Regions from separate parts of the Virgibacillus sp. Bac332 genome, predicted to be linked through region 2. Evidence: a T-box and tRNA genes for the amino acid it is inferred to sense, from the RefSeq annotation. Region 2 holds a T-box; the other regions hold tRNA genes.

The links. A T-box is a leader RNA that pairs with one kind of tRNA and senses whether it is charged. The one in region 2 lies ahead of serS (serine--tRNA ligase), so its partner is inferred to be a tRNA-Ser.
Region 1: it encodes a tRNA-Ser, which carries the amino acid that the T-box ahead of serS (serine--tRNA ligase) is inferred to sense. The anticodon was not compared.
Region 3: it encodes a tRNA-Ser, which carries the amino acid that the T-box ahead of serS (serine--tRNA ligase) is inferred to sense. The anticodon was not compared.

The regions. Positions count from the first base shown of each region.
Region 1 covers NZ_CP033046.1:1,831,138-1,841,582, forward strand. The annotation lists gene D9782_RS08780 (Tex family protein) at 1-1,125, shown strand, start outside; gene D9782_RS08785 (catalase) at 1,363-2,826, opposite strand; gene D9782_RS08790 (SprT family protein) at 3,038-3,487, shown strand; tRNA gene D9782_RS08795 (tRNA-Asn) at 3,667-3,741, shown strand; tRNA gene D9782_RS08800 (tRNA-Ser) at 3,745-3,835, shown strand; tRNA gene D9782_RS08805 (tRNA-Glu) at 3,845-3,916, shown strand; tRNA gene D9782_RS08810 (tRNA-Asp) at 3,942-4,018, shown strand; tRNA gene D9782_RS08815 (tRNA-Gln) at 4,024-4,098, shown strand; tRNA gene D9782_RS08820 (tRNA-Lys) at 4,125-4,197, shown strand; tRNA gene D9782_RS08825 (tRNA-Leu) at 4,212-4,293, shown strand; tRNA gene D9782_RS08830 (tRNA-Leu) at 4,350-4,433, shown strand; tRNA gene D9782_RS08835 (tRNA-Arg) at 5,534-5,610, shown strand; tRNA gene D9782_RS08840 (tRNA-Pro) at 5,618-5,694, shown strand; tRNA gene D9782_RS08845 (tRNA-Gly) at 5,725-5,798, shown strand; tRNA gene D9782_RS08850 (tRNA-Ile) at 5,813-5,886, shown strand; rRNA gene D9782_RS08855 (16S ribosomal RNA) at 6,182-7,747, shown strand; rRNA gene D9782_RS08860 (23S ribosomal RNA) at 8,158-10,445, shown strand, end outside.
Region 2 covers NZ_CP033046.1:1,027,921-1,038,365, reverse strand. The annotation lists gene D9782_RS04860 (ABC transporter substrate-binding protein) at 1-662, opposite strand, end outside; gene D9782_RS04855 (FecCD family ABC transporter permease) at 699-1,724, opposite strand; gene D9782_RS04850 (FecCD family ABC transporter permease) at 1,724-2,773, opposite strand; gene serS (serine--tRNA ligase) at 3,041-4,315, opposite strand; T-box leader at 4,378-4,596, opposite strand; gene D9782_RS04840 (hypothetical protein) at 4,697-4,927, shown strand; gene pdxT (pyridoxal 5'-phosphate synthase glutaminase subunit PdxT) at 5,018-5,602, opposite strand; gene pdxS (pyridoxal 5'-phosphate synthase lyase subunit PdxS) at 5,618-6,502, opposite strand; gene D9782_RS04825 (serine hydrolase) at 6,570-7,904, opposite strand; gene guaB (IMP dehydrogenase) at 8,070-9,539, opposite strand; gene D9782_RS04815 (YaaC family protein) at 9,741-10,445, shown strand, end outside.
Region 3 covers NZ_CP033046.1:3,581,936-3,592,380, reverse strand. The annotation lists gene D9782_RS17260 (Na/Pi cotransporter family protein) at 1-911, shown strand, start outside; tRNA gene D9782_RS17255 (tRNA-Asn) at 1,486-1,560, shown strand; tRNA gene D9782_RS17250 (tRNA-Met) at 1,565-1,641, shown strand; tRNA gene D9782_RS17245 (tRNA-His) at 1,675-1,750, shown strand; tRNA gene D9782_RS17240 (tRNA-Ile) at 1,772-1,848, shown strand; tRNA gene D9782_RS17235 (tRNA-Ser) at 1,860-1,952, shown strand; tRNA gene D9782_RS17230 (tRNA-Phe) at 1,974-2,049, shown strand; gene D9782_RS17225 (superoxide dismutase) at 2,226-2,837, shown strand; gene D9782_RS17220 (MFS transporter) at 3,032-4,303, shown strand; gene D9782_RS17215 (peptidoglycan D,D-transpeptidase FtsI family protein) at 4,382-6,469, shown strand; gene phoU (phosphate signaling complex protein PhoU) at 7,004-7,660, shown strand; gene D9782_RS17205 (IS4 family transposase) at 7,887-8,687, opposite strand; gene D9782_RS17200 (hypothetical protein) at 8,700-9,233, opposite strand; gene D9782_RS23350 (hypothetical protein) at 9,587-10,198, opposite strand; gene D9782_RS17190 (hypothetical protein) at 10,219-10,431, opposite strand.

The DNA of each region.
Region 1 (10,445 bases), 800 kb from region 2:
GGCGTGATCTATCCAACAGCACCAAAGAATGATAAATTAGGTGCAGAAGCAAAGGTACTAGAACTAATGAAGAAATACGATGTTGAATTAATAGCAATTGGTAATGGAACAGCATCACGAGAAACAGAGCAATTTATTTCCGATGTAATTGGAAAAAATAGTCTAAATGTGCCGTATATCATCGTTAATGAGGCTGGTGCAAGTGTGTATTCTGCTTCCAAACTAGCAAGAGAGGAATTTCCTGATCTTCAAGTCGAGGAGAGAAGTGCGGTGTCGATTGCCCGACGGGTACAAGATCCGCTTGCTGAACTTGTCAAAATTGACCCGAAATCTATTGGGGTTGGACAATACCAGCATGATGTAAGTCAGAAGTCATTAAATGAATCATTATCATTTGTTGTAGAAACTGCAGTTAATCAGGTAGGCGTAAATGTAAATACAGCCTCCTCGTCATTGCTACAATATGTATCGGGACTAAGTAAAACGGTGGCAAACAACATTGTTAAGCAACGTGAGGAAGATGGGAAATTTACGAATCGGAAGCAACTAAAGAAAATTCCTCGTTTAGGAGCAAAAACGTATGAACAGGGGATTGGTTTTCTACGCATCGTTGATGGGGATAACCCACTCGATAGAACCCCTATACATCCTGAAAGCTACGCTCATACAGAAAAGCTGTTAACAATGCTGGACTGTGATCTAAGCGATATAGGCTCAGAAAAACTTCGCCAGGCCATTAGCACAATTAAAAACAGGGAGGTTGCAGAAGAGCTGGGCATAGGAGTACCAACCTTAAGTGATATTTTACAAGCACTAAGTAAACCAGAGCGCGATCCTCGTGATGATTTTCCGCAACCATTGTTAAAACAAAACGTAATGACAATGGAAGATATCAAGCCTGGAATGGAGATGCAGGGTACGGTTAGAAATGTAGTTGATTTTGGTGTGTTCGTAGATATCGGTGTGAAGCAAGATGGACTTGTCCATATTTCTAAGATGTCAAATTCATTCGTGAAGCATCCAATGGACATTGCTTCTGTTGGCGATGTAATAACTGTCTGGGTCGAGGATGTTGATATGAATAAAGGAAGAATCGCCTTATCAATGGTGAACAAAGAATATTAATTGAAAAGACATGGCTCTAATAGGAACCATGTCTTTGTTTTAGTCTAGGAAATGATAAATTAGCCAGCTGGATAAATATGGGCGTGTTAAGCGCGTCCTGCTCCGGCGCCCAGAAGCGACCTCACAAATCGCCCTAAGCTAAGTCATCATCGGCTCGCAAACTCACCGTGCTTCCTTTATCTAAGTTGAATCTTTCCAGTCGCTACGTTTCTATTCGGGAGCTTGCGCCATAGTTGTTTATTTTACGCTTTCTGGAACTTTAAGGCCAAGTCCTTCAGCGATACGCTCGCCCCATTCAGGATCTGCTTTATAGAAGTGTTCGATTTGACGTAGCTTAATTTCTTCTTTTGTAACAGGCTTCATGTGATCAACAAATGCTTTAATTAAGCGATCTTTTTCATCTGCAGTCATTAAACGATATAAATCACCGGCCTGTGTATAATGATCATCACTGTCATAGGAAACGCTATTAGCTTCGCCATAAACCTCAAACGGATTAATTTTGGTTGCCTGATCCTCAGTTGGTCCATCTACACTGTTTGGTTCGTAGTTTGGCTTGCTACCACCATTACCACTTACATTCATGAAACCATCACGTTGATAATTATTTACTTCATTTTTTGGACGGTTTACGGGAATTTGATGATGGTTTGCTCCTAAGCGATAACGATGTGCATCTGAATAACCAAATAGACGACCTTGAAGCATTTTATCTGGAGAAGCTTCAATACCAGGTACGAATTGACCAGGTGAGAAGGCAGCTTGCTCAACCTCAGCAAAGTAGTTCTCAGGATTACGGTTTAGTACCATTCGACCTACTTCAATACGTGGATAGTCTTTTTTCGACCAGATTTTTGTAACATCAAATGGATCCCATTTGTAAGTCTTGGCGTCTTCGTAAGGCATAATTTGTACGTAAAGCTTCCAAGCAGGGAAGTCACCTTGATCAATAGCATTAAAGAGATCTTCTGTGTGATAATCAGGATTTTCACCAGCGATCTTGTCAGCAAGCTCTGGATCTAAGTTTTTGACCCCTTGTTCACTTATAAAGTGATATTTAACCCAGAATGCTTCGTCTTTTGCATTTACCCATTTAAAGGTATGGCTTCCATATCCATTCATGTGACGGAACGTAGCCGGGATGCCACGATCACTATGAAGGTACGTAATTTGATGAAGTGATTCTGGTGATAATGACCAGAAGTCCCAAACCATATCTTTATCCTTTAAGTGCGTCTGCGGGTTACGTTTTTGCGTATGAATGAAGTCTGGGAACTTAATTGCATCACGAATGAAGAAAATTGGCGTGTTATTTCCAACTAAGTCATAGTTCCCTTCTTCCGTATAAAATTTAACTGCAAAACCACGTGGGTCACGTACTGTGTCTGCAGAGCCTAGTTCACCAGCAACGGTTGAGAAGCGGATAAACATGTCAGTACGCTTTCCGGCTTCGCTAAGGAAATCAGCTTTTGTGTATTTTGAAATTTCATCATTTGTTACTTCAAAGTATCCGTGTGCACCAGCACCTTTTGCATGTACGACGCGTTCAGGGATACGTTCTCTATTAAAATGAGCAAGTTTTTCTAGTAAATGAAAATCTTGAAGTAATGTAGGTCCATTATGTCCAGCTGTAATGGAGTTTTGATTGTCTCCAACTGGAGCTCCAGCGGCAGTAGTTAAGGTATTTCTTTTATTACTCAATATTAAATCTCCTCTCTTAAACTAAGTATTTATCTATCTACATCTATATTATAATATAATCCAAGTAAAAATCAATATTTATTTACAATAATTTTAAATAACGAGTAAGTTTAATTTATTTATATAATATAGGAAGTAACCCATTTCTGTACAAAGTTAATATTTATATATTAGAATATTAACATCGCTTATTGATAAGGAGATAGGTATAATGGAGCTGCTGGATGATCAGGATTTATTTAATTTGGTCAATAAATTATCTTTAACATATTTTCATAAACCCTTTTTACATGACGTAGCTTTTAATTTTCGTTTACGAACAACAGGTGGAAGATATATTCCTAATAAGAAGTTAATTGAATTGAATCCGAAGTACATGCAGGAAAGTGACATGGAAGAATTTATCGGGATTATTAAACATGAGTTATGTCATTATCATTTACATATAGAAGGAAGAGGATATAGGCATCGTGATCAGGCGTTTAAGCAACTTTTGAAAATCACCGGATCTCCAAGGCATTGTAAGCCACTTCCTTCACAAAAAAAGTATAAATATGTCTATAAGTGTACTAGTTGTAATGATGAGTTTAAACGTATGAGGAGGGTAAACACAGCTAAATTTAGATGTGGAAAATGCAAAGGGAGAATTTATTTACTATAAAAGCAAAAAAATATCGCTATAACCCATTGACGAAATATGTCATCCATGATAAATTAAATAGGCTGTCTCATACAGCACTTCAACTTACATATTTTTCGAATAGATTTTAACGGAAAAATGTTGACAATTACACTGAAATATTGTATTATATTTTTCGTTGCGATTGATTCACACTTTATTCCACAGTAGCTCAGTGGTAGAGCTATCGGCTGTTAACCGATCGGTCGTAGGTTCGAATCCTACCTGTGGAGCCATATGGAGAAGTACTCAAGTGGCTGAAGAGGCGCCCCTGCTAAGGGTGTAGGCCGTGTAAGCGGCGCGAGGGTTCAAATCCCTCCTTCTCCGCCATTTTTTAATGGCCCGTTGGTCAAGTGGTTAAGACACCGCCCTTTCACGGCGGTAACACGGGTTCGAATCCCGTACGGGTCATCTTTTTTTAAAAATAAATAGGCTGGGTCCGGTAGTTCAGTTGGTTAGAATGCCTGCCTGTCACGCAGGAGGTCGCGGGTTCGAGTCCCGTCCGGACCGCCAGATGTTGGGCTATAGCCAAGCGGTAAGGCATCGGGTTTTGATCCCGTGTACCCCAGGTTCGAATCCTGGTAGCCCAGCCATTTTTTTATTTTTCGTTTTTTTACATGAGCCATTAGCTCAGTTGGTAGAGCATCTGACTTTTAATCAGAGGGTCGGAGGTTCGAATCCTCCATGGCTCATCATTTGTATTTTTGCGGGTGTGGCGGAACTGGCAGACGCGCTAGACTTAGGATCTAGTGTCTTCGGACGTGGGGGTTCGACTCCCTCCACCCGCATTGAATTGCTGTGTTAATCCACAGCCTTTTATTTTCTGTCATTTATTGCAAAATGTGCGGTCGTGGCGGAATGGCAGACGCGCTAGGTTGAGGGCCTAGTGGGTGAATAACCCGTGGAGGTTCAAGTCCTCTCGACCGCATCGTATCCATAGAACAAGTCATACCAACACTTTTAGAGGGTTGGTATTTTTTTATACGTTCATTTCCATTAAGGATTTGAGCGTTTTTTTTATGATTTATTCACCATAAATTCACCATTTCTTAAAAGAAGTCGTCTAGCCGATCTGCTGTTTCTCGTTGTTTGTTCGGAAATAGTGACCATACACATCAATTGTAGTTTTAAAAAGAGGTAACTCACAATTTTTCTTCTTTCTAGAATTGACTCTCTCCTGTAATCCGTCAATTTGTCCTTCAAAGCTCTATGTGTCCCTTCTACGGAATTTACACTGTTGTAGTAGTCGTTTGCTCTTATACTTACAGTAATATATGATGGGGGCTATCAAAATGAAAAGATATAGTGTGTTCTTTTATTCGTATTAGGAGGATTATTTATGATCCTGAGTAATAGGATCTTTTTAATGGCGTCAGCAGCTTGGATATTTCCAATTTTATTCTTATTGCGATTGAGAAGATGTCGCTGAAAAAAGCATGTCAAAGTGCTGACAAACAATCGATATTCTTTCATTACAAAATATATTATATCGTCGTCACTTATTTTAGTGATTTATTTGATTGGTAACATATATTTTGTTGGAGTAGATGTTTTGTTCTAATTGGACTATGGCTATGCTCTTGTTGTTATGCTCCTAACTCTTCCATTAATATACTGCTTTAACAAGCGAATAATGCGATTCAATGATTTTTTGCAATTAAAAAATGTATCATGCAGGAAAGATAAATACGAAACTAACATATTGACGGTTACATATAATTGTGCCTATAAATAATTAAGAAGCACTCAAAGAGTAAAGTCACAGATTCAAAATTGCGTCCTGCAATTTAACTATAATATAGAAGTAATAGATGATAAAAATCGTCTTCTGGCTTTCGGTTTAATTGGTTTTATCCATAACATTACAGATATGACCTATGAGCTATGAAGGTAAATAATTATAAGAATTAAAAGAATTTAATTTAGGTATTGAAATAAGAACCATATTAGTGTATTATCTATAATTGTTCGCGTGATTCAGTCATCGTGAATTGAAACAAATGATAAAAATGAACATTCTTTTAAGAAGCGCCCGTAGCTCAATTGGATAGAGCGTTTGACTACGGATCAAGAGGTTAGGGGTTCGACTCCTCTCGGGCGCGCCATAATTTCCGGGAAGTAGCTCAGCTTGGTAGAGCACATGGTTTGGGACCATGGGGTCGCAGGTTCAAATCCTGTCTTCCCGACCATCGACACGAAATATTAAAATATTAATAAACGCGGGTGTAGTTTAATGGTAAAACCTCAGCCTTCCAAGCTGATGACGAGGGTTCGATTCCCTTCACCCGCTCCAATCATTACCTTTAGGGGCCTGTAGCTCAGCTGGTTAGAGCGCACGCCTGATAAGCGTGAGGTCGGTGGTTCGAGTCCACTCAGGCCCATCACTTAAAAAAGTGTTGACAAACAAATTGTCGGTATGATATATTAATAAAGTCGCCAATTTGAACAGCGAAAAAGTTAAGTGAAAAAAGTTATTGACTTGAGTTGATCAAACTGGTATAATGAAAGAGTTGCTGTCGCAAAAAGCAGCAAACTAATTTGCTCTTTGAAAACTGAACAAAACAACCAGTATGTCAAGAGAAAAACATGCAACTGTTTTTTCTTAAAAATAACCAGAAGGAAACTTCTGGAGTAAGCTAAGACATCATAATTAACGGTGTTAATTATGAACAAACTTTTTTGGAGAGTTTGATCTTGGCTCAGGACGAACGCTGGCGGCGTGCCTAATACATGCAAGTCGAGCGCGGGAAGCAGGCAGATCCTCTTCGGAGGTGACGCCTGTGGAACGAGCGGCGGACGGGTGAGTAACACGTGGGCAACCTGCCTGTAAGATTGGGATAACCCCGGGAAACCGGGGCTAATACCGGATAATACTTTTCGTTGCATAACGAGAAGTTGAAAGGCGGCTTTTAGCTGTCACTTACAGATGGGCCCGCGGCGCATTAGCTAGTTGGTAAGGTAACGGCTTACCAAGGCGACGATGCGTAGCCGACCTGAGAGGGTGATCGGCCACACTGGGACTGAGACACGGCCCAGACTCCTACGGGAGGCAGCAGTAGGGAATCTTCCGCAATGGACGAAAGTCTGACGGAGCAACGCCGCGTGAGTGATGAAGGTTTTCGGATCGTAAAACTCTGTTGTCAGGGAAGAACAAGTGCCGTTCAAATAGGGCGGCACCTTGACGGTACCTGACCAGAAAGCCCCGGCTAACTACGTGCCAGCAGCCGCGGTAATACGTAGGGGGCAAGCGTTGTCCGGAATTATTGGGCGTAAAGCGCGCGCAGGCGGTCCTTTAAGTCTGATGTGAAAGCCCACGGCTTAACCGTGGAGGGCCATTGGAAACTGGAGGACTTGAGTACAGAAGAGGAGAGTGGAATTCCACGTGTAGCGGTGAAATGCGTAGAGATGTGGAGGAACACCAGTGGCGAAGGCGACTCTCTGGTCTGTAACTGACGCTGAGGTGCGAAAGCGTGGGGAGCGAACAGGATTAGATACCCTGGTAGTCCACGCCGTAAACGATGAGTGCTAGGTGTTAGGGGGTTTCCGCCCCTTAGTGCTGAAGTTAACGCATTAAGCACTCCGCCTGGGGAGTACGGCCGCAAGGCTGAAACTCAAAAGAATTGACGGGGGCCCGCACAAGCGGTGGAGCATGTGGTTTAATTCGAAGCAACGCGAAGAACCTTACCAGGTCTTGACATCCTCTGCCAATCCTAGAGATAGGATGTTCCCTTCGGGGACAGAGTGACAGGTGGTGCATGGTTGTCGTCAGCTCGTGTCGTGAGATGTTGGGTTAAGTCCCGCAACGAGCGCAACCCTTGATCTTAGTTGCCAGCATTTAGTTGGGCACTCTAAGGTGACTGCCGGTGACAAACCGGAGGAAGGTGGGGATGACGTCAAATCATCATGCCCCTTATGACCTGGGCTACACACGTGCTACAATGGATGGAACAAAGGGCAGCGAAGCCGCGAGGTCAAGCAAATCCCATAAAACCATTCTCAGTTCGGATTGCAGGCTGCAACTCGCCTGCATGAAGCCGGAATCGCTAGTAATCGCGGATCAGCATGCCGCGGTGAATACGTTCCCGGGCCTTGTACACACCGCCCGTCACACCACGAGAGTTGGTAACACCCGAAGTCGGTGAGGTAACCTTTTGGAGCCAGCCGCCGAAGGTGGGACCAATGATTGGGGTGAAGTCGTAACAAGGTAGCCGTATCGGAAGGTGCGGCTGGATCACCTCCTTTCTAAGGATAATTACGGAACGCGAACCATTCTTTACGAATGGTTTGTAAGGACATACTTGGTTGTTTGGTTCAGTTTTGAGAGAGTAAATGATGTCTCTCAAGGGTGAAAGGATCTTCTGTTAAGATCCGTCACGTCCTGTGACGAACGCAGAAGTCACCACATCCTGTGGAAGTTTGTACCTTGAAAACTAAATAAGAGTAACAACGACATCAAACTAAAAGCGGAAGCGAATGTTTAGCGATGTACAGACTGGACTGACTCGCAGAAGATAAAGGAAACACGATAAACGTAAGTGAATCGATGTTGACTTATCGTACGAAGAGGAAGGAAGTCATGCTAATCGCTATGAGCGGAAGCTAGAAAACCAAAAGTTAAGGCGATAAATAAGTACGCTTATTCATAGAAAGCTAGTTAAGTGAATAAGGGCGCACGGTGGATGCCTTGGCACTAGGAGCCGATGAAGGACGGGACTAACACCGATATGTCCCGGGGAGTCGTAAGTAGACGTTGATCCGGGAATTTCCGAATGGGGGAACCCACTGTTCGTAATGGAACAGTACTTCTATCTGAATACATAGGGTAGAGGAGGCATACCCGGGGAACTGAAACATCTCAGTACCCGGAGGAAGAGAAAGCAAACGCGATTTCCTGAGTAGCGGCGAGCGAAACGGAATTAGCCCAAACCAGAAGGCTTGCCTTCTGGGGTTGTAGGACACTCCATTGGAGTTACCAAGAAATTCTTTAGATGAAGCGATCTGGAAAGATCCGCCATAGGAGGTAAGAGCCCTGTAATCGAAAGAGAATTTCCTCCGGAGTGGATCCTGAGTACGGCGGAACACGTGGAATTCCGTCGGAATCCGGGAGGACCATCTCCCAAGGCTAAATACTCCCTAGTGACCGATAGTGAACCAGTACCGTGAGGGAAAGGTGAAAAGCACCCCGGGAGGGGAGTGAAAGAGAACCTGAAACCGTGTGCCTACAAGTAGTCGAAGCCCGTTAATGGGTGACGGCGTACCTTTTGTAGAATGGACCGGCGAGTTACGATCGTATGCAAGGTTAAGTGGAAGACACGGAGCCGCAGCGAAAGCGAGTCTGAATAGGGCGACATAGTATGCGGTCGTAGACCCGAAACCGTGTGATCTACCCATGTCCAGGGTGAAGGTCAGGTAACACTGACTGGAGGCCCGAACCCACGTATGTTGAAAAATGCGGGGATGAGGTGTGGGTAGGGGTGAAATGCCAATCGAACACGGAGATAGCTGGTTCTCTCCGAAATAGCTTTAGGGCTAGCCTCAAGGAACGAGTACTGGAGGTAGAGCACTGATTGGACTAGGGGCCCTCACCGGGTTACCGAATTCAGTCAAACTCCGAATGCCAGCTACTTTGCCTTGGGAGTCAGACTATGGGTGATAAGGTTCATAGTCGAAAGGGAAACAGCCCAGACCGCCAGCTAAGGTCCCAAAGTATACGTTAAGTGGAAAAGGATGTGGAGTTGCTTAGACAACCAGGATGTTGGCTTAGAAGCAGCCACCATTTAAAGAGTGCGTAATAGCTCACTGGTCGAGTGACTCTGCGCCGAAAATGTACCGGGGCTAAACGTATCACCGAAGCTGCGGATTGTTCTTACGAACAATGGTAGGAGAGCGTTCTAAGTGCTGTGAAGTCAGACCGTGAGGACTGGTGGAGCGCTTAGAAGTGAGAATGCCGGTATGAGTAGCGAAAAAAGAGTGAGAATCTCTTTCACCGAATGCCTAAGGTTTCCTGAGGAAGGCTCGTCCTCTCAGGGTTAGTCGGGACCTAAGCCGAGGCCGAAAGGCGTAGGCGATGGACAACAGGTAGATATTCCTGTACCACCTCATGAGCGTTTGAACGATGGGGGGACGCAGAAGGATAAGGAAAGCGCACCGATGGATGTGTGCGCCCAAGCAGTGAGGAAGTCGAATAGGCAAATCCGTTCGACGATTTCAAGCTGTAACGGGGAGGGAAATAGAGTACCGAAGTTCCTGATTTCACACTGCCAAGAAAAGCCTCTAGTGAGTTCATAGGTGCCCGTACCGCAAACCGACACAGGTAGGCGAGGAGAGAATCCTAAGGTGAGCGGGAGAACTCTCGTTAAGGAACTCGGCAAAATGACCCCGTAACTTCGGGAGAAGGGGTGCTCCTCTGCCGAGGAGCCGCAGTGAATAGGCCCAAGCGACTGTTTAGCAAAAACACAGGTCTCTGCGAAGCCGAAAGGCGAAGTATAGGGGCTGACACCTGCCCGGTGCTGGAAGGTTAAGGGGAAGCGTTAGCACTTTTGTGCGAAGCGTAGAACCGAAGCCCCAGTAAACGGCGGCCGTAACTATAACGGTCCTAAGGTAGCGAAATTCCTTGTCGGGTAAGTTCCGACCCGCACGAAAGGTGCAACGACTTGGGCACTGTCTCAACGAGAGACCCGGTGAAATTATACTATGTGTGAAGATGCACATTACCCGCGACAGGACGGAAAGACCCCGTGGAGCTTTACTGTAGCCTGATATTGAATGTTGGTACAGCTTGTACAGGATAGGTGGGAGCCATCGAAGCGTGAGCGCTAGCTTACGTGGAGGCATCCGTGGGATACCACCCTGGCTGTACGAACCTTCTAACCCAGGACCGTGATCCGGTTCGGAGACAGTGTCAGGCGGGCAGTTTGACTGGGGCGGTCGCCTCCCAAAA
Region 2 (10,445 bases):
CCGCCTCTTCCGTAAGACTCACCAAACAAGTATATTTCTTTTTCAGCAAGTTCAATAATAACGACTTTTTCATCGTTCTCAATGACATCTGCTATTTCTTTTTTCTTTTCTTCTACTTTCTCATCGAAGGTAGCAAAATAGGCCTTTACTGCTTCCTCTTTATTTAATATTTTTCCGAATTCAGTAAGCATTTCTCGATAATTATAAGTACCAAAAGGAATTAACACAGTAGGAGCGACTTTTGCAAGCTGTTCATATTTATCTTCTGAATACGTAATAATTAAGTCCGGTTTAAGTGCAATTACCTCTTCTATGCTAATTGACGTTTTATCTCCTACATTTTTCGTATCAGATAATTGATCTTTAAAATATGGGGAATCAAATATCCAGCCAGTAGTTGCAATTGGTGTTACTCCTAGAGCTAATGCATAACCAACATAATCCTGATCAGCGACTAAAACTCGTTCTGGATTTGCCGGAATTTCTACCTCTCCATTTGGACTTTCATATACACGTGTTTGCTCAGCTTGTTCCTCTGATTGTTTTGTATCATCCGCTTTACTGTTCTCTGCTTTTTCTTCTTTATCACTATCTCCACAAGCTGCTAGCAGAAAAATTATTAATAAACAGAAACTGAATGGAAGTATCCGTGAAAATTTCATCTATAATCCTCTTTTCTTTTTCATTTTTTATTAACCTTACGATTTACTCAACAAATATAGAAAATATGGTGCTCCAATAATTGCAACTACAATTCCGGCGGGTATTTCAGATGGCTGTAAAATTGCTTTTCCAATAGTATCTGCAGCAAGTAATAGTAGAGCCCCTGCAACAGCAGATAACGGTAATAGAAAACGGTGATTTGGTCCAATTAATTTTCTTGCTAGATGTGGGCCTATTAAGCCGACAAAGGCGATGCCTCCACTAACAGATATACAAGCAGAAGCTAATCCAACCGAAGCAGCGACTACCTTTAATCGCTCTTTCTCCACGGAAACCCCTAGCCCTGTAGCCACTTCATCACCAAAAGTTAAGACATCAAGCGTTCGTGCTTTCAAAAAGATATATGGTAATAGAATAATCATCCATGGTAATAGCGTAAATACGAAGCGCCATTCAGCCCCCCAAATCCTTCCTGCCATCCAAACTGCTAACACATCATACTTTTGTTCTGGAAGTTGTAAGGAGACAACTAATAGAATTGCATTTAATCCAGCTGCTACCGCAATTCCATTTAACACCAGACGATTAGGTAACAAGCCATTATGCCTATCGTAAGCTAGCATGTAAATAATAATCGCCGTACTAATGCCACCAATTAAGGATAGAAACGGCAGTAGACCAACGGGTATACTTTCGCCAACTGGGTAGTATGCTAATGCTAAAACTACCATTAGTCCTGCACCTGTAGTTATCCCTAATATTCCCGGCTCTGCTAAAGGATTACGTGCTACTCCTTGCAAAATACAGCCGGAAACTGCTAGCCCCGCACCAACTAACATAGAGATGATAATTCGTGGAAGTCTAAATTCAAATAAAATCAATTCTTGCTGGGCGGTCCCATTTCCAATGATTGTTTGTAGCAATTCAGAAGGGGCTAAACGGATCGCGCCAATATTAATACTAATAACAAAAGTAAGCACAATTAAAACAATAAATATAAGTAATATAAGAATCCGTTTTCTTGTTCGTTCATCTTCGGACCGTATTCCTATAGAGCGCATCACAGATTCCTCCTTTCTTTTCTAGCAACATAAAGGAAGAATGGAACACCAATTAAAGCAAATAACGCACCAATTGGCGTTTCTTGTGGTGCATTAATCATACGCGCACCTATATCTGCTATACAAGTAAGAAAGCCGCCTATCACAGCTGAGCATGGAATAATAAGCCGATAATCAACTCCAACAAAAAAGCGGGCAATATGCGGAACAATTAAGCCAACAAAACCTATTGGACCAGCAACTGCGACAGCAACTCCAGCTATTAACAACACGATAATAAAGCCTGCTGCACGTACAAGCTTCGTCCGCTGTCCTAATCCTTTGGCTACATCATCACCAAGACTTAGGATCGTAATTGATTTCGATAACAGCATAGCTGCAATCAGCGCGCCGAGAACCCATGGAAACATTAATTTTAACTGTGTCCATTTCACACCTGCTATACCGCCAGCAAACCAAAAAGCCAAATCCTGACTTAAACTGAAATAAATGCCTATACCTTCACTTAAAGCTGTAAAAAATGCTGTTACAGCAGCTCCAGCTAACACTATTTTTACAGGTGTTACTACTCCTTTTCCCATCGAACTAATACCAAATACAAGAACGACGCTTACACCTGCACCTATAAATGAAAAGAGAATTAATCCATTGTAAGACATCCCAGGAAAGAGCGCAAAGCAAATGGCGACCATAAAGACCGCTCCTGCATTGATCCCTAATATTCCTGGATCAGCTAATGGATTCCTTGTCATCCCTTGCATCATCGCTCCAGCTACAGCAAAAGATGCACCAACTAAAACTCCAGCTAAGGTTCTAGGAAGTCTTAGTTCCTGAATAATGGAGTGTGAAGTACTGGTTGGATCATAATGAAATATCGCTTCCCATACAGTGGAAAATGTAATATCAGCTGCACCTATAGAAATAGAAAGTGTCAGAGCAAATATAGTTGCGATAATACCACCAATTAAAATAATCATTGCTGGCAGTGGTCTAGATTTAATAGATTTCGTTGTTGTATGTAGATCGGATGTCCGAGACTCTGCAGCCATATTTCTTCCCACTTCCTTATCAAAAAGAACTATCTAACCTAATGAAATTGATAATCATTATCATTTATATAGTAGCAATCCTTGATCACTTTGTCTACATCATTTTAGAGGTTTAAAAGAATTTTTTCTAGATGATTGTTTGAAGTCACCAGTTTTTCGTTAATGTTCCTTTGAAGTTCACTGATGCTCACAGATTAATCCTCATCCAGCGACAACTAAAATAGAAGCGTGCCGATTTATATAATTCCGGCACGCTTTTAGAATAAACTATTTAATTACTTCTTTTCCGCCCATATAAGGTTTTAATACTTTAGGGATCTCAACAGTACCATCTGCTTGCTGATAATTTTCGAGGATTGCTGCAACAGTACGACCAATCGCTAGACCAGAACCATTGAGCGTATGCACGAATTCCGGTTTAGCTTTTACATCTCTACGGAATCGTATCCCCGCTCGTCTAGCTTGGAAATCCTCAAAATTAGAACAAGAAGAAATTTCACGATACGTGTTTTGACTAGGGATCCAAACCTCAATATCATATTTTTTTGCTGCTGTAAAACCTAGATCACCAGTACACATGCTCATAACACGATATGGTAGCTCTAATAACTGTAATACTTTTTCTGCATGTCCAGTCAACATTTCCAATGTTTCATAAGATTCTTCTGGTTTAACAAAATAAACAAGCTCTACTTTATTAAATTGATGCTGGCGAATCAATCCTCTAGTGTCTCTACCTGCTGATCCTGCTTCAGAACGGAAGCACCCACTAAATGCGGCATATTTTTTTGGCAAGTCATCACTAGATAAGATTTCATCCCGATGATAATTCGTTACTGGTACTTCCGCGGTTGGTGCCATAAAGTAATCCCAATCAACTAATTTAAATGCATCCTCCTCGAACTTCGGCAGCTGTCCTGTTCCGGTCATACTTGTACGATTTACCATATATGGTGGAATCATTTCCTCATAACCATGTTCATCCGCATGTAGATCCATCATAAAATTCCATAAAGCACGCTCTAAGCGTGCCCCTAAGCCTTTGTAGAATACAAAACGGCTGCCAGTCACTTTCCCTGCACGTTCAAAATCCAATATACCCAAATTTGTTGCGATATCCCAATGTGGTTGAGCTTCATAAGCAAAGTTTGGACGTTCGCCCCATTGACGCACTTCAATGTTATCATCTTCATCTTCACCAACAGGTACACTTTCATGTGGAATGTTTGGAATGGATAGCATAATTTGCCCCAATTGTTCCTCGATTTCTTTTAAATTTTTATCCAGTATAGCAATCTTTTCACCAACCTCGCGCATTTCCTTGATAGCTGGCTCTGCATCTTTCTTTTCTCTTTTTAATACAGATATTTGTTTAGATGCTTCATTTCGCTTTGCCTTCAGCTGTTCTGTTTCAGCTATAAGCTTACGCCGGTTTTCGTCAAGGTCCTCAAAACGATCCAGCTCTGATAAATCTTCGCCACGATGGGTTAATTTTGCTTTCACTTCTTGAAAATTGTTTCGTAAAAATTTCATGTCTAGCATTACAATTGTCCTCCTTAGTTATGTCTAATAAATAAAAATCAAAAAACTCCCGTCCCTAATGAAATAGGGACGAGAGTAAAATTCCCGCGTTGCCACCCTGATTGAAGAGAAATCTCTTCCGGCTTATCGTTTTAACGGTACGTCACCGGGTTTACTTACTATCCAAAGAATTCCATAAACCAATTCAAGGATGGATTCATAGCTATCTAATATCGATTCACACCAACCATCGATTCTCTTTAAGAAGATAAACTACTACTATTTCCTGTCAACATCGTTTTATATAGGTATTATATTACATCATAGCTGATTTTTTATGTATATGCAACTATCATTTTTTTGCAACTGCGCACCCCCATCCCTCGTTTGTTGTCGTCCATAATGCCAAAGATGTATCTGGAAGAACATTTTTTGCTACAGCTACCGTATCCTATCGCCCAACATGTTGAAGCGAATGTAATGGAGCAAGGTGTTGACAACCAAAAAGAGAATAAAAAAAAGCTCAGACATAATACGCTAATCAAAAAACCGAACGATAATTCGAAGCAATGGTACCGTCCCCTGGAAGTTAAAGTGAAAAATCTAACTTCCGGGATAACCACCTTTAACTAGCATTCGAATTCGTTCGGTCTTATTCTTACTATAAAACTCCTACATGCAAAGAAAAAGCATTTGAGTTATGTCTCATCAGGTTTACTAGTGTTAAGTACTTGCTACAGCTTTCTTAACCATCTGAACAAAATAAGCAATCATCCGATTATCATCTGTTAATTCAGGATGAAAAGCTGTTGCTAGATAGTTACCTTGTCTAACTGTAACAATGTGTTCGTTATATGTAGCAAGTATCTCTACATCGTGTCCTGCTTTAACAACATAGGGCGCGCGAATAAACACAGCATTAAAATCTGCTGCAATACCATGCACCTCTACATCGGCCTCAAAACTCGCAACCTGACGTCCAAATGCATTACGAGCAACTTCCATATCAATTAGTTTTAAATGTGCAGTATCTTGATCCTTTATGGCAGTCGCCATTAAAATCATTCCAGCACACGTGCCAAAGATAGGCTTACCTTGCTTACCAAAATCTTGAATAGCATCAAAAAAGTCATAGCTGTCAATTAATCTTCTAATCGTTGTGCTTTCACCGCCAGGAAGAATTAATCCATCAATCTCAGCTAGCTGTTCTTTTCGTTTTATCTCTATTGCATTAGCACCACAAGCCTTTACAGCCCGAAGATGCTCGCGGACTGCACCTTGTAATGCAAGCACTCCAATTGTTGTCATATGGAATCCTTCCTTCTATTCACTACGATCCTGCATACGATCATGTGCTTCAATGGTGCTCATTTCAATACCTTTCATGGCAACCCCAAGGTCCTTAGAAAGTTCTGCAATCAATTTATAATCTCGGTAATGTGTTGTCGCCTCTACAATGGCCTTAGCAAACTTGGCAGGATTTGCAGATTTGAAGATACCTGAACCAACAAATACACCATCAGCCCCTAACTCCATCATGAGTGCAGCATCACTTGGTGTCGCTATCCCACCAGCTGCAAAATTAACCACAGGTAGACGGCCATCCTCACGAATTTCGATTAGTAATTCGAACGGTGCACCTATCTCCTTGGCATAAGTCATCACTTCATCTCTTGACATCGCAGTAAGCTTCCTAATTTCTGATTGTACCTGACGCATGTGACGAACTGCTTCTACAATATTCCCTGTTCCAGGTTCACCTTTGGTACGTAACATGGAAGCACCCTCGCCAATCCGACGTGCCGCTTCTCCTAGATTACGACAGCCACAAACAAATGGTACGGTATAATCTGATTTATTAATATGATACACATCATCAGCTGGTGTTAAGACTTCACTTTCATCAATATAGTCAACACCCATTGCTTCTAACACTCGTGCTTCTGTGATATGTCCAATGCGTGCCTTTGCCATTACAGGAATCGAGACAGCATTTAGCACTTCTTCTGTTATAGTAGGGTCCGCCATACGAGCGACACCACCAGCTGCTCGTATATCAGATGGAACACGTTCAAGAGCCATTACCGCAACTGCTCCTGCTTCCTCAGCAATCTTCGCCTGTTCAGCATTGACAACGTCCATAATAACGCCGCCCTTTTGCATTTCTGCCATACCACGTTTTACACGTTCTGTACCTGTATGAGACATATAAACTCCCCCTTGTTATAAAATAACTATATCAGATGATCAATTTTTCCTCTTTAAGAAAAATTGATTAGAATAAGCCTTTCACCCAATCAACTACTGTCGTAAATAAATCAGCAAAGAAATCACCAATTGCTCCAAGTGTTAACATAAACCAGTTGGATTTTTCAACTGTTTCATTCGCTACAACATCTACCGTACTATTACTATCTTTAATAATATAGCCATAGTCATTCTCGCCCTTATATTTAAGCTGTGCTGTCCCAATCTTTTCTCCCTTTTTAATTGGTGCAGTCAATTTGCCCTCTTTATTTAACAAATCTTTATTTATTGTATATTCCATACTATATTTATCTTTTTCATTAGGCTTAATAGGTATCGTTATTCCTTCTTTAATAGAAATATCAACCTGATCTTCCTTTCCTTTCGCTACTGGAAGGGAGGATTTACCTTTTACTTGATGTCCTGCCGGAAATACCTCTGTGCTTTCAAACTGTTGGAAACCATAATTAAATAATTTGGCAGTCTCCTCAAATCGCTTTTCTTCACTATCCGTTTGCATCACAACTGAAATCAAGCGCTGATTATTTTTTTTAGCTGTTCCTGTAAAGCAGTAACCAGCTAAATCAGTATATCCTGTCTTTAACCCATCTACACCTTCATAATAAAATTGCTCTAAAAAGGTTGTTTTATGCGGAAGCATGTGGTTCCAATTTCGGATCTCTTTTCCATCAAATTCGGTGGATGGCATGCTAGAAACCTCTAACGATTCTGGATAGTCATTTACTAGATGATAGGCAAGTAGCGCAGCAGATTCCGCAGAAAGCAAGTTTGTACCATTAGGATCTGTTCCTTCTGGATGGTTTTTTCCCAATGATTCATTGTCTAAACCAGTGGAATTAACGAATTTAAAGTCAGGAAGCCCCATTTCCTCTCCCTTTTTATTCATCATTTTCACAAATTCCGCTTCTGAACCTGCAATCAATTCAGCTAATGCAATCGAAGTAGCATTATCAGAGTTGATTGCCATTGCGTTATACAAATCTTTTACTTTATAATCCTTCGATTGTTCTAATCCTATTCCTGAAAAAGAAGCATTAGCAGAAATGCTGTATGGATAGTCACTAATCTGTGTTGTTGTATCCCAGCTGATTTGACCCTTTTCGATGGCTTCCCATACGAGATATTCTGTCATCATTTTGGTCATACTAGCTGGAGGAAGAGCCACATCCGCATTCTTGGCAAATAAAATTTTACCAGTATTTGCATCTACTAATATCGCAGATTCTGCCTCAATATCCAATGTTTCTGCAGCATTTGCAGTAAATGGCTTTGCAATGATAGAAACCATCATTACCATCGCTGCTAGTAAAATGACGAAACTCTTTTGTAGACTATGTTTCAACTTTCTGTACCTCCAACCTGTAGTTTAACCTCTATGTTTGTTGCACACTTTTTCAATTTAAGGATGCACTTAGTTATTTTACCATAGAAATAGACAAAAAAATAGACAGGGAAATATCCCCATCTACAATTTTTTCATCGACTAGTACAAAGTTTGTCGTAAAGACTATATAGAATAATTAGGTGCCTCTTTGGTAATTTGTACATCATGTGGATGACTTTCCCTTAGCCCCGCATTTGTAATTTTTACGAATTGAGCATCTTCTCTTAGTGCATCAATAGTTTCTGTACCACAATAACCCATTCCAGAACGAAGTCCGCCCATTAATTGATGAATCGTATCAGCAAGTGGACCTTTATAAGCAACTCTACCTTCAATTCCTTCAGGGACAAGCTTCTTCACATCAGAGTCCTCTTGGAAATAACGATCTTTTGAGCCTGCCTTCATTGCACCAACAGATCCCATTCCTCGGTAAACTTTATATTGTCTTCCTTGGAAAATCTCCGTTTCACCAGGGCTTTCGGAAACACCTGCAAACATGCTACCTAGCATAACCGCATGAGCTCCTGCAGCCAATGCTTTTACAATGTCACCTGAATACTTGATACCACCATCTGCAATAACAGGTACATTATATTCAGCAGCTGCTTGCGCACAATCATATACTGCTGTAATTTGTGGAACACCTACACCGGCTACGACACGTGTAGTGCAAATAGAGCCAGGGCCAATTCCTACTTTAACAATCGATGCTCCAGCCTCAATCAGCTCTTTCGTTGCTTGAGGTGTTGCTACGTTACCTGCAATAATATCTAATGACGGATAAGCCTTACGTACTGCTTTTACTTGTTCGATAACCCCTTGTGAGTGGCCATGAGCTGTGTCAATAACGATAGCGTCAACGCCAGCTTCCACAAGCTTTTCAATTCGTTTCATAGCATCTCCTGTCACACCAACTGCTGCACCTGCTAATAGTCTACCTTGCGCATCTTTTGCTGCATGTGGAAACTCAATTACTTTTTCAATATCTTTTATAGTAATTAATCCTTTTAGAACCGTTTGATCATCCACTAATGGCAGCTTTTCAATTTTATATTGTTGGAGGATTTGTTCAGCTTCTTCTAAAGTTGTACCAACTGGTGCTGTTACCAGATTTTCACTTGTCATCACTTCTGAAATCAATATAGAATAATCTTGAATAAATCGAAGATCACGATTCGTAAGTATTCCTACAAGCTTCTGTTCATCCGTGTTATTAACAATCGGTACACCCGATATGCGAAATTTACCCATCAAATGTTCTGCATCATATACCTGATGTTCTGGAGTTAAAAAGAATGGGTTTGTAATTACGCCACTTTCGGAACGTTTAACACGATCTACTTGCTCTGCTTGCTCCTCAATCGACATATTCTTATGAATAATACCAATTCCACCTTGTCGAGCCATTGCTATTGCCATCGATGCTTCTGTTACAGTATCCATTCCAGCACTTATTAATGGGGTGTTGAGCTTTATATTGTCCGTTAGTTGTGTACTTACATCCACATCCTTTGGCAATACCTCTGATTTTGCAGGCATTAACAAAACATCATCAAACGTTAAACCTTCTTTAGAAAATTTATCTTCTCGCATGCTTATCCTCCTTATAAGTTTAGATAACTATCTAGGCTTTTCACTACACCCTTATGTATGCAAGAACCGAACTTGCATACACTAGTAGTACTTCTATTTTTATTTACAATACGCCAACATATTAGCTTTTTCAACAAGAGATTGTTGGAAATAAAAAAATAAATAGATTCAAAATTTTTTAATAGTTAAGAGGTATCATCTATGAATCCGATTATCTCCTTTGTTAATTACTTACAATCCCAACAAACTGCACAAAGCTATTTATGCCATTGTTATACACAGTTAAAACTTCCAGATCCGGAAGCGAAGAGCTATGAGAATTGTAATGCCTTTATCTATTATTTAAACCATGGGAACCGATTTTATCAGCAAGGAAGGAAGTCTGATCCTTTTATGCAGCCGATTCTTTATTTTTATGGGATGGTGCACTTCATTAAAGCCTGCTTATTAACCAAACGCCCAAATTATCCTGAGTCGACCAACTTATTAGCTCATGGTGTAACAGCTAGGAAAAGAAAGAAAAAGGATTATACATTTATGAATGATGAGGTAAAAGTACAACATAATGGCTTATTCCCTTACTTTTCTGAGCATTTATACGAGCAAACGATTCCATTTGAAAAAAGAAGTATGAAACATTTATTAGCAGTAATACCAGAAATGAATCAACTCTTTCAATTTCAAGGGGAACATAAGATGGTACCTGTCGGAAAACAATATTCCAAACTATTAGAGTTTCCAGCTCATTTACTGGATTCCTATCATTTAACAGATACAGCCTTTATTCGCCGAATTCAACCATACCTACCAAATATAAAATATTATGATTACGATGATCGTATGATTCGAATGGAGGTTACTGATCCAGTTAAAAAAGTAACTGGCCCATTTTTCGTCCACAGTTCT
Region 3 (10,445 bases), 2.0 Mb from region 2:
CTGCAAAACGAGCAGCGTATACTCATGTAATCTTTAATTTAGTTGGAGCTACCATCTTTTTACTCCTACTTGGAGTTTTTACGCAAATTGTTACGTTTTTACAAGGACAGTTTAACTTGAACCCGGAGATGACAATTGCGTTTGCTCATGGGACCTTTAATATTACAAATACGATCATTCAATTTCCATTTATAGGCGCTTTAGCTTGGTTAGTTACTAGGATTATTCCAGGTGAAGATACAATTGTAGAGTATAAACCACAACACTTAGATCCGATATTTATTCAGCAATCATCGACCTTGGCATTAGATCAGGCGAAAGCAGAAGTGATTCGCATGGGTGAATATGCTTATAAAGGCTTAGAAGAAACAAATAAATATTTAAATACACAACTTTCTAAGCATTCCGAAATGGCTATGCAAATAGAAGGGGCTTTAAATAATCTGGACCGAAAAATAACAGATTATCTTGTAGAACTATCGGCAGAATCACTTACGGAAATAGAAAGTGCGAAACATTCCGCACTCCTTGACTCCGTTCGAGATATCGAAAGAATAGGCGATCATTTTGAAAATATTGTCGAATTAATTGATTATAAAATGTCTAATAAAGTTCAATTAACCAATCATGCTCAGGAAGATCTAAATGAAATGTTTGAATTAACAACGTCAACAGTAAAACAAGCCGTTGAATCTCTCCAAAGTATGGACAGAGAAGAGGCACTAGCTGTGATTCAAAAAGAAGATAAAATTGATAAAATGGAAAGGAATTTCCGAAAGAAACATATCATTCGTATGAATGAAGGTAAATGTACTGGATCAGCTGGAATTGTTTTTGTTGATATCATTAGCAATTTAGAGCGAATTGGAGACCATGCGGTTAACATTGCTGAAGAAGTATTAGGTGAATAATAATAACGTATGTTTAGTTTAACAACTGTCGGAAATGCTTTCTGACAGTTGTTTTTTATACTAAGTAGAAGTTAGCTATCTCAAATTCAAATGAACTGCAAGAGCTACGTCATTGTCGTTTGCGGAAAAGAAAATCTGTGTGAACAAGCATTATTCAACCGGAACTTGAAGAAAGCCGTTCACTTATCCATGGTGAGTTAAGTGAAGGGGAGTTATTTCGTGAAGTTCTGTTAGGAAAATTCTGTAGAAAAACGGGTGACTTCCGGCCCCTGTAGTATGGTTTTCAAGAGGTGACTCAGCGTTACGTCTGCTCACACAAACACAGGAGTTACTTTACAAGTTATAAGGTAGTATTTACTAATTAATAAAGGAATTAAAATTAAAATTTTCTAACTTTAAATTTTGTATTGAAAAACCTTTGATAAGATGCTATAGTAAATATTGTCGTTTTAACAGCGATACATACATAAGAAATTGCGATTATGATTTTTTGAAAAAAATATTGACAGATGTTGTTGAACATGGTAAATTATATCTTGTCGCTATAATTCGTTGAAGGTAGTCACGATAACATTCCACAGTAGCTCAGTGGTAGAGCTATCGGCTGTTAACCGATCGGTCGTAGGTTCGAATCCTACCTGTGGAGCCAATTTGGCGGTGTAGCTCAGCTGGCGAGAGCGTACGGTTCATACCCGTGAGGTCGGGGGTTCGATCCCCTCCGCCGCCACCATAATATAACAATTAATCTGAAATCTGAAGCATGGCGGTCGTGGCGAAGTGGTTAACGCACCGGATTGTGGCTCCGGCATTCGTGGGTTCGATCCCCACCGGTCGCCCCATAAACAATTTTAAAATGAGAAGGACCCTTAGCTCAGTTGGTCAGAGCTATCGGCTCATAACCGATCGGTCGCAGGTTCGAGTCCTGCAGGGTCCACCATAAAATTATTTGGAGGTATACCCAAGTCTGGCTGAAGGGAGCGGTCTTGAAAACCGCCAGGGGTGTAACAGCCCGCGGGGGTTCGAATCCCTCTACCTCCTCCATACATATTTAGAGTAGATTTAGGCTCGGTAGCTCAGTCGGTAGAGCAAGGGACTGAAAATCCCTGTGTCGGCGGTTCGATTCCGTCCCGAGCCACCATTCAAACAAGCGGTGGCTTGTTTTTTTATTTTCTCAAGAAAATAACGCTTTTTATAATTTGGTAAAAAAATGCATGCATATAATTTGCATCAGTATAGTAGCTTTGATAATCTTGCTTTAAAAGGGTGAATATTCGATCCTTTTTAATAAAATAATTTTATTAGGAGGAAGTTATAATGGCAAAATTTGAATTACCTGAACTACCTTATGCTTACGATGCACTAGAACCTACTATTGATAAAGAAACCATGAACATTCACCATACAAAGCATCATAATACGTATGTAACGAAACTAAACGGTGCTTTAGAAGGACATGCTGATCTTCAGAATAAATCTGTTGAAGAGCTAATAAGTAATCTAGATGCTGTTCCGGAAAGCGCGCGGACTGCCGTACGTAATAATGGTGGCGGCCATGCAAACCATAGTCTGTTCTGGAAAGTATTATCACCTAATGGTGGTGGCGAACCAACTGGTGAGCTTGCTGATAAAATTAATGAAAAGTTTGGCAGCTTTGATAAATTCAAAGAAGAATTTGCTAATGCTGCAGCAGGACGCTTCGGATCAGGTTGGGCATGGTTAGTTTTAAATAATGAAGAATTAGAAATAATGAGTACACCTAATCAAGACTCGCCGATAATGGAAGGGAAAAAACCTTTATTAGGTCTTGATGTTTGGGAGCACGCTTACTATCTTAAATATCAAAATAAACGCCCAGATTACATTTCAGCTTTCTGGAATGTTATTAATTGGGATCAAGTAACGAAAAACTATAATGAAGCGAAATAACAAAAATAATTCAATAGAAAAGGCATGTGGGGGATTCGATTTCTTCATATGCCTTTTTTTATCTATAATTGTCAAGAAATGATGAATGTAAGCTTATGAATAGATTGTTATATCCTTATCTTTAATTAAGGCTTCTTTGCATATCTGTTACTCATTTGTTCAAACTATTAATGACTTGAAAAGGAGTATGGAATATGCGAAAAAGCCTATCACTTTATCAGGGGAAATTAGACATTGATAAGGATTTATTGTTTTTACTTGTTATTGGTGGACTATATTCTTTAGGAATATTTTTATCCAATACATTTGTAAATATATACTTGTGGAAGCAATCAGGGGATTATATAACCATTGCTGTATATAATTTAGCCATTTATATTTTTCAACCATTGACGTTTATTGTGGCTGGAAAATTAGCTAAGAAAGTGGATCGAGTTATTGTATTACGTTTAGGGGTAATTTTTTTATCTCTCTTTTTTTTGAGTGTATTAATTATTGCTGAAAAAGCATCGTACTATAATTTTATGCTAGGTAGTCTTCTTGGTATTGGTTATGGTTTCTATTGGCTAGCATTTAATGTACTTACATTTGAGATTACTGAGCCAGAGACTAGGGACTTTTTTAATGGATTTTTAGGAGTGCTTCAATCCTTTGGTGGAATGATTGGACCGTTATTAGCTGGGACTATTATTGCTAATTTGGAAGCAAATATCGGATATACAACAATTTTTACGATTTCTTTTATTTTGTTCATTTGCGCAGTTATCTGTAGTTTCTTTTTGGCAAGGAGAAAGGCAGAAGGAAGCTTTTATTTTCGACGGGTATTAGCTGAACGATCACATAACAAAAATTGGAATCGTATATTGAATGCACATATTTTTCAAGGATTAAGAGAAGGGATATTTGCCTTTGTTATCTCCATATGGGTGTTTTTGATTACACAAAGTGAATTTTCATTAGGGATGTTCAATCTAGTGTTCTCTGGCTTATCCTTTGTTTTTTATTTTATTGGGACGAAAGTTATCAAGCCTTCCATGAGAAAAAAAGCTATCCTTATCGGGAGTCTTATCCTGTATTTCTCTATTACAATTATTATTTTTGAGATTAGCTATGCACAGCTAATTATATATGCAATTTGCATTGGGATCGCTTACCCAATCATTACCATACCATATGTCTCTTTAACCTATGATGTAATAGGAAAAGCATGGAAGGCAAAAGAGTTACGTGTGGAGTATATCGTTGTCAGAGAAATGTTTGTCAATATCGGAAGAATTACTTCCATTTCTGTTTTTTTAATTGCTGTTTCTATTTTTCCAGCTGAAAAGGCAATCCCATATATATTAGCCGTTTTTGGTGCTGGGCATATTTTTATCTATTTATCCGTCAAGAACATCTACTTAGGAAGTAAGCCAAAAAAAGAAGTATTAATTAAAGAGCAATTAACAGACGAAAAAAATAGATAAATGGATGAAAATAAAGAGGGATAAATGATATAATGAATAAGGTTTAAAATAAATCTAATTTCGTATGGGGGAGAGATAATGGGGAATAAGAAAAAAAAGAAAAAAACGCAACTTCCCTTCCGAATTAACATATTGTTTTTTGTTGTGTTTCTAATGTTTACAGTGCTTATTTTACAATTAGGAGTTGTACAGATTTTAAACGGTGAAGCTTTTCAGGAAGAAATTGATCGAACGGTAAAGGATACAACAAAGATACCCGTTCCCAGAGGTAAAATATATGATAGTAACCATAATGTTATTGTAGACAATAAACCATTGTATTCGATCACGTATACACCTGCAAAAGGAACGCAGGCAGAAGATCGATTAGAAGTTGCTGAAAAATTGTCGAAGTATATTTCCATGGATGATGAAAAAAAATACCTTGATAAATTAACAGAGCGCAATAAAAAAGAGTATTGGTACTTAAAAAATAAGGAAGAAGCTGACAATCGCTTATCTGAAAAAGAAGCAGCAGATTTAGATAATGCTGAACAGTATAATACGATTCTAGATCGAATTACAAAAGATGAAATCTCCGGTTTTTCGAAACAGGAGCTTGAAGTAATTGCAATTAAAAAAGAATTAGATAAAGCATATTCGCTTACGCCGCAAATAGTTAAAAATGACGATGTCACCGCAGAGGAATATGCTAAAGTTTCTGAGCACTTGGATGTTCTACCTGGAGTTAATGCAACGACTGACTGGAATAGGGACTATCCTTTCGGTGAGACGATCAACAGCTTACTAGGTACTATTACAACACAAGAGCAAGGGATCTTGGCAGAAAAAGAGCAATATTACCTAACAAGAGGTTACAGTCGTAATGATCGGGTTGGAAAGAGTGGACTGGAGGAATATTATGAGGACGTATTACGAGGAACAAAGGAGCAAATTCAGTACACGACTACTAAAACAGGTAAAGTTGTTGGAACGGAAACGGTCGTTGAGGGTAGCCGAGGTAAGGATTTAGTTCTATCTATCGATATGGAATTCCAGGAAGAAGTGGATAAAATAGTACGAGAGGAATTAAAAGCAGCCGTTCAGAGCCATCCCTATGACAATAAATATTTAAAGGATGCACTTGCCGTTGTTATGAATCCACAAACAGGTGAATTATTAGCGGTTAGTGGACAAACCAGAGATGGAAATGAATACAGTAACGCTGCATACAAGACGTTGTATGATGCGCATCGCCCTGGTTCCATTGTAAAGGGTGCAACTGTACTTGCAGGCTTAGAATCAGGCGTGATCTCACCTGGACAAAGATTTAATGACAGTCCGATAAAAATTTCAGGTACCCCGAAAAAAGGTTCCCACAGCAACTATATTGGGGTAGTCGATGATCAGGATGCGTTGAAACGCTCGTCCAACGTCTACATGTTTTATATCGCATTAAAAATGGGGGGAGAGAATCGCTATCCCTTCCCAAATGGAAGTAAAGCGTCGTTTAATACGGAAGCTTGGCAGAAAATGCGTAACTATTTCCAGCAATTTGGTTTAGGCGTGAAGACTGGTATTGATTTTCCTTATGAAAGTGTTGGCTTTGAAGGGGATTCGATGAATCGAGCAGGACTTTTAATGGACTTTGCTATTGGACAGTATGATACGTATACCACGATGCAATTAGCTCAATATGTGTCGACGATTGCCAATGATGGCTATCGAGTTCGTCCGCATTTTCTAAAGGAAATTCGTGAACCAAGTAAATCAGGTAAGGATCTTGGATCCATCTATCGTAGTGAGAACACGGATATCTTGAACCGTGTTCAAATGGATCAATCCTATATAGATCGTGTGCAGGAAGGTTTTCGGAGAGTGTTCCAGGAGCCAGGAGGAACTGGTTATGGGTACTACCATAGTAAAGATTATAACGCTGTAGGGAAGACTGGTACGGCGCAAAATGAAGTGTATAAAGATGGCAAAAAGTTAGCGGAGACAGAAAATCTATCTCTTGTCGGTTATGCACCATATGACGAGCCAGAGATGGCATTTGCGATTATAGCACCAGATACAGGCAAGGGTACCTCCTATAAGATTAATCATATGATTGGAACCCGGATTTTAGATGCATATTTTGATTTGAAGGAAGAGCGAGACAAAGAAAAGAATGAAGAAAAAGAATAAAGTATTACGTAAAGTGCAAGTCTACGAAGACTTGTACTTTTTTATACTCTAGGAAATTATAACAGTCCATATGTATAAATGTGGGCATGTTGTGCGGTGTCCAGCTCCAGCGCTGAGAAACGGTGGCGACTTCACGAATCGCCTTACGATATAAAGTCATCATCTGTTCGTAAGCTTACCGTGATTCCTTTATCTCCGTTGAATCGCTCCATTCGCTACGTTTTTAAATGGGCGCTTGCGTTTTGTTCTCCCGCATATAACTGTCAGTAAGCCCCTAGTTTAAGCAATAAAGTAAACCCAATATGGATAAGTCGTGGATCTATTGCTAGTACATGTCCGATTGGTTCAAAGGCCATTAGGTCAGACCCTTGTGGTACTAGCAATCAGTGGGGGATAAAACAAAAATCCCAAACTGATTGAAGTTTCACTTTATAAAATTTTACATGTAATTAACATTAAATCAATAGCCATTTCATACCTGTCTGTTAAAGTATAGATAAGCAATAGCTAGATTAGATAGGAGGGAAAAGCCAGATGAATACACGTGGACAATTTCATCATGAAATAGAGGAGATTAATCAAGATATCATACAAGTGGCTAAATTAACAGAAAAAGCGTTGAATAATGCCCTGAATTCCTTATATGAACAAGATATAACCTTAGCAAACCAAGTAATTGAAGATGATAAAGAAATAGATAAAAAGGAAATAGATATTAATGATAAAGTTATCTTACTTATCGCCAAACAACAGCCAGTAGCAACGGATCTTAGAAGATTAATTACCGCATTAAAAATTGTGACGGATTTAGAACGAATGGCTGATAACGCGAAAAATATTGCCCGTTCAGCAATTCGTTTAGGAGAAAACGGGGAGACATTATTACCACACGGTTTAGCAAACATGCAAACATATATCATAGAAATGTTGCAGATAGCAATGGAGTCATTTTCCAATGAAGATATCATCTTAGCGGCACAATTATCAGAAATGGATGATAGGGTAGATAAACAGAACAAATTAATCATTAGTGAGCTTCTAGGAGAAACTGCTACAAAACCAGATAAAATTCAATATATTATGCAAGTTGCCTTTTGTGCACGATATTTAGAAAGGTATGCTGATCATATTACCAACATTGGTGAAAGCATTTTATATTTAGTTAAAGGAGAGAATTTTAATTTAAATTAAAAGAGGCTGGTACAAAACATAACTTCTTTACTCAAAATACGAATAATCATATTATCAATAGGAGTATCATCGCCGCACCGTGAAACTATACTCGTTTTCCGCGGGAACGGCCCATAGCCGTCAAGCTAATAAAAAAGAAGTACGGTGCAATGAAAATATAAACATATTTTTCCAGTTTAATCCGTATTCTTTTATGGGTACTTGTTTTTCTTTTTTACACTTTTACTTACGCGGCACGGAAATGTACTTTATACGCAATGTTTAAGACATCAAAAGGACTTTTATGCTGACAACGATGATCTTTCCTTCCATGCCGGTATATGTTCTGGTAAATATTATCGATGAGAGCTTTCAAAGAAGAAAGGTGATAGAGTGAATACCCCTTCGTCTCTACTATTGCGTTTCTCGCATGGTTGATACATTTGTACTCACTCCCTTCTAGTTGATACCTTTCGTAAAGGCAGTAACGGCACTGAAAAGCAATCATCGAAGAAAGAAGAATATGAATTAAAGTCCCATACAAATGACAGTAAAAGCGGTCGGTATTCATTGCCTGCACATCATCAATTTCAAATAACGATTTCCATGTTTTAAAGAGTATCTCCACTTGCCAACGCAAGGAATAGATAGGATACAAGGTTTGCTCATCCATTTCTTCTTGTGTTATATTGGTAGCAAGAATTTGGATATGATTCTTCTTGTTGGCGGATTGGGTATGCCCCCCTTTCCGTCTTCTTTCTTTTAAATAGGTATCTCTCTGTTTTTGTTGCTCTTCGGTTAATCGTTGTACGACTACACGGGCATGAAATGTATTTTTTCCCTTAACACCTAATTGAATGAACCCATAATCCTGTATCTCTCCTGGAGCTAGATGCATGGCATCTTCTTCAGGCTTTATTTGGATTCTTCGTTGCTTGTCATCCAATGTCCAATAGGTCATATTGGCAGGAACACGAGTAATATAATAGGCTCCTGCTCGATCTATTTTTTTAAAGTGATCTCCTGAGAAATAGCCGAGGTCACGCAAGATAAGGTCCTCTTATCCTATTGTATCTGCCAATTCTTCAGCTGCATCGTGATCACTGTCTCTTGGTCCATAGAACAACGTATGCAAAAAATTCCCTTGATACAGCTCATATTCTAATTGTATTTTCACTCCATCCCAATAACTCGCGGTGTTCTTTTTTACTTGAAAGGATGTGCCATCCAAGATACGGATCCGAGAAAAAGGATAATCAGATGGAGATGGTAACGATAACATCTGTTGTTTTTCCGCTAACCGCATAAAAACTTGTTTTAAAAAAGCCACTCCTTTCTCGTCTAATCGTTGATGTAAGGCTTGTTTAGATATGGATATTTCTGATTCACGAGAAAGGGAGGCACAGAGCTGTCCTAGCCCCTCCGTACCAACTTTTTCATGTAAGAAGGCACATATACTTAAGAAATCTTCCGGCATTATCTTCTTCAATCGTTGTACAAAACCTGATTCCCGAGCAACATTGCGAAGTTCAGAAATAGATAAAATATCGTGCACACTCTTTACAAACGAGTCAAAATGATATTGCTTAGCCATACGTAATCCCTCCAAATTATTCCATTTATAATGTCAGGATAACGAATAACTTTATGGTTTTTAAAATATCCTGCTTAACTTGACGGCTATGGGGCACGGCCACAGCTAACTCGGTAAAGAAAAACACGTTACCAAGTGGAACTTCGGACTCGTGCTGTTCTCGCCGGAGTCTCGCTGATTTCAGGTGCTAAATGAATGATTCTGATCAATAAACGAACGATAATTAGTTTCCAACCAATCATCGTTCGTTTTTAATTGCTTCTTCATTCTTTTGTCTCAGCCTCTTTTTAAATACGTTAGTGGCTAATCGAGAATGTTAGTTAGCCACTTATTTAATCGTGCATTCCTTACTATTATTTAGTGATTGCCTCAGCTATTTGATGTTGATCCATATCTGTATTTAATTTAAACTTACCGATTTGCACGCGTTGACTATAGTCATTTTTTTCTAAGTAATCGCTAAATTTTGAAGCATCTTTAATTAATTTGTTCTCTTCTAATAAGGAACTTATTTCAGATGAGGCCATCCCTTCTTTTATATGTAAGGTATACGTTTTGGGACCTTCCTCTTTTTCCGGTGATTCCTTTGCTTGTTCTTTCTTCTGTTCTTGATTTTCTTCTTTGGTGTTTTCTTTTTCAGCTTTCTCCGTATTATTGGAATCTTGTTTTTTAGCTGCATCTTCTTGCTCTGTAGTCTTAGCAGATTGATCATTTTGTGTAGTAGTAGAAGTATTTTCATTCGGTGGAGTTTTCGCAGCTTTTTCTGGATTATCATTGACAGATAAAGCAACGTACTCTGAATTGGATAAGACATGATATCCTTTATCTTTGACTAGAGAAATCAATTCTTTCTCAGAAATACCTTCAACAGTCTTTGTATCGCCCTTAAATAATAGATAAGTGGCTAACATAATAATCCCTGCTGTAAGAAGACCAATTGCAAATACTCGTACAGGTTGTTTCATTGTTTTCTCCTTTAATCCCTTTATTTATTTTCCAAATCTTGTGCGAACTCTTCTGTAAGCAATTCCTCTTCCAGGATTTTTATTTTCTTTTTCATTTGATATGTATCCTGCATCGTAGTAATGGAGAACTGCTCTAATTGACTCTCTACTTCTTCCATACGATCATTTAAGAAATAGGACAATGTTAGTAGAACTAGTCCAATCACAATGATGGTAATGATTGCATAGACCATGTAAATACCTCCTT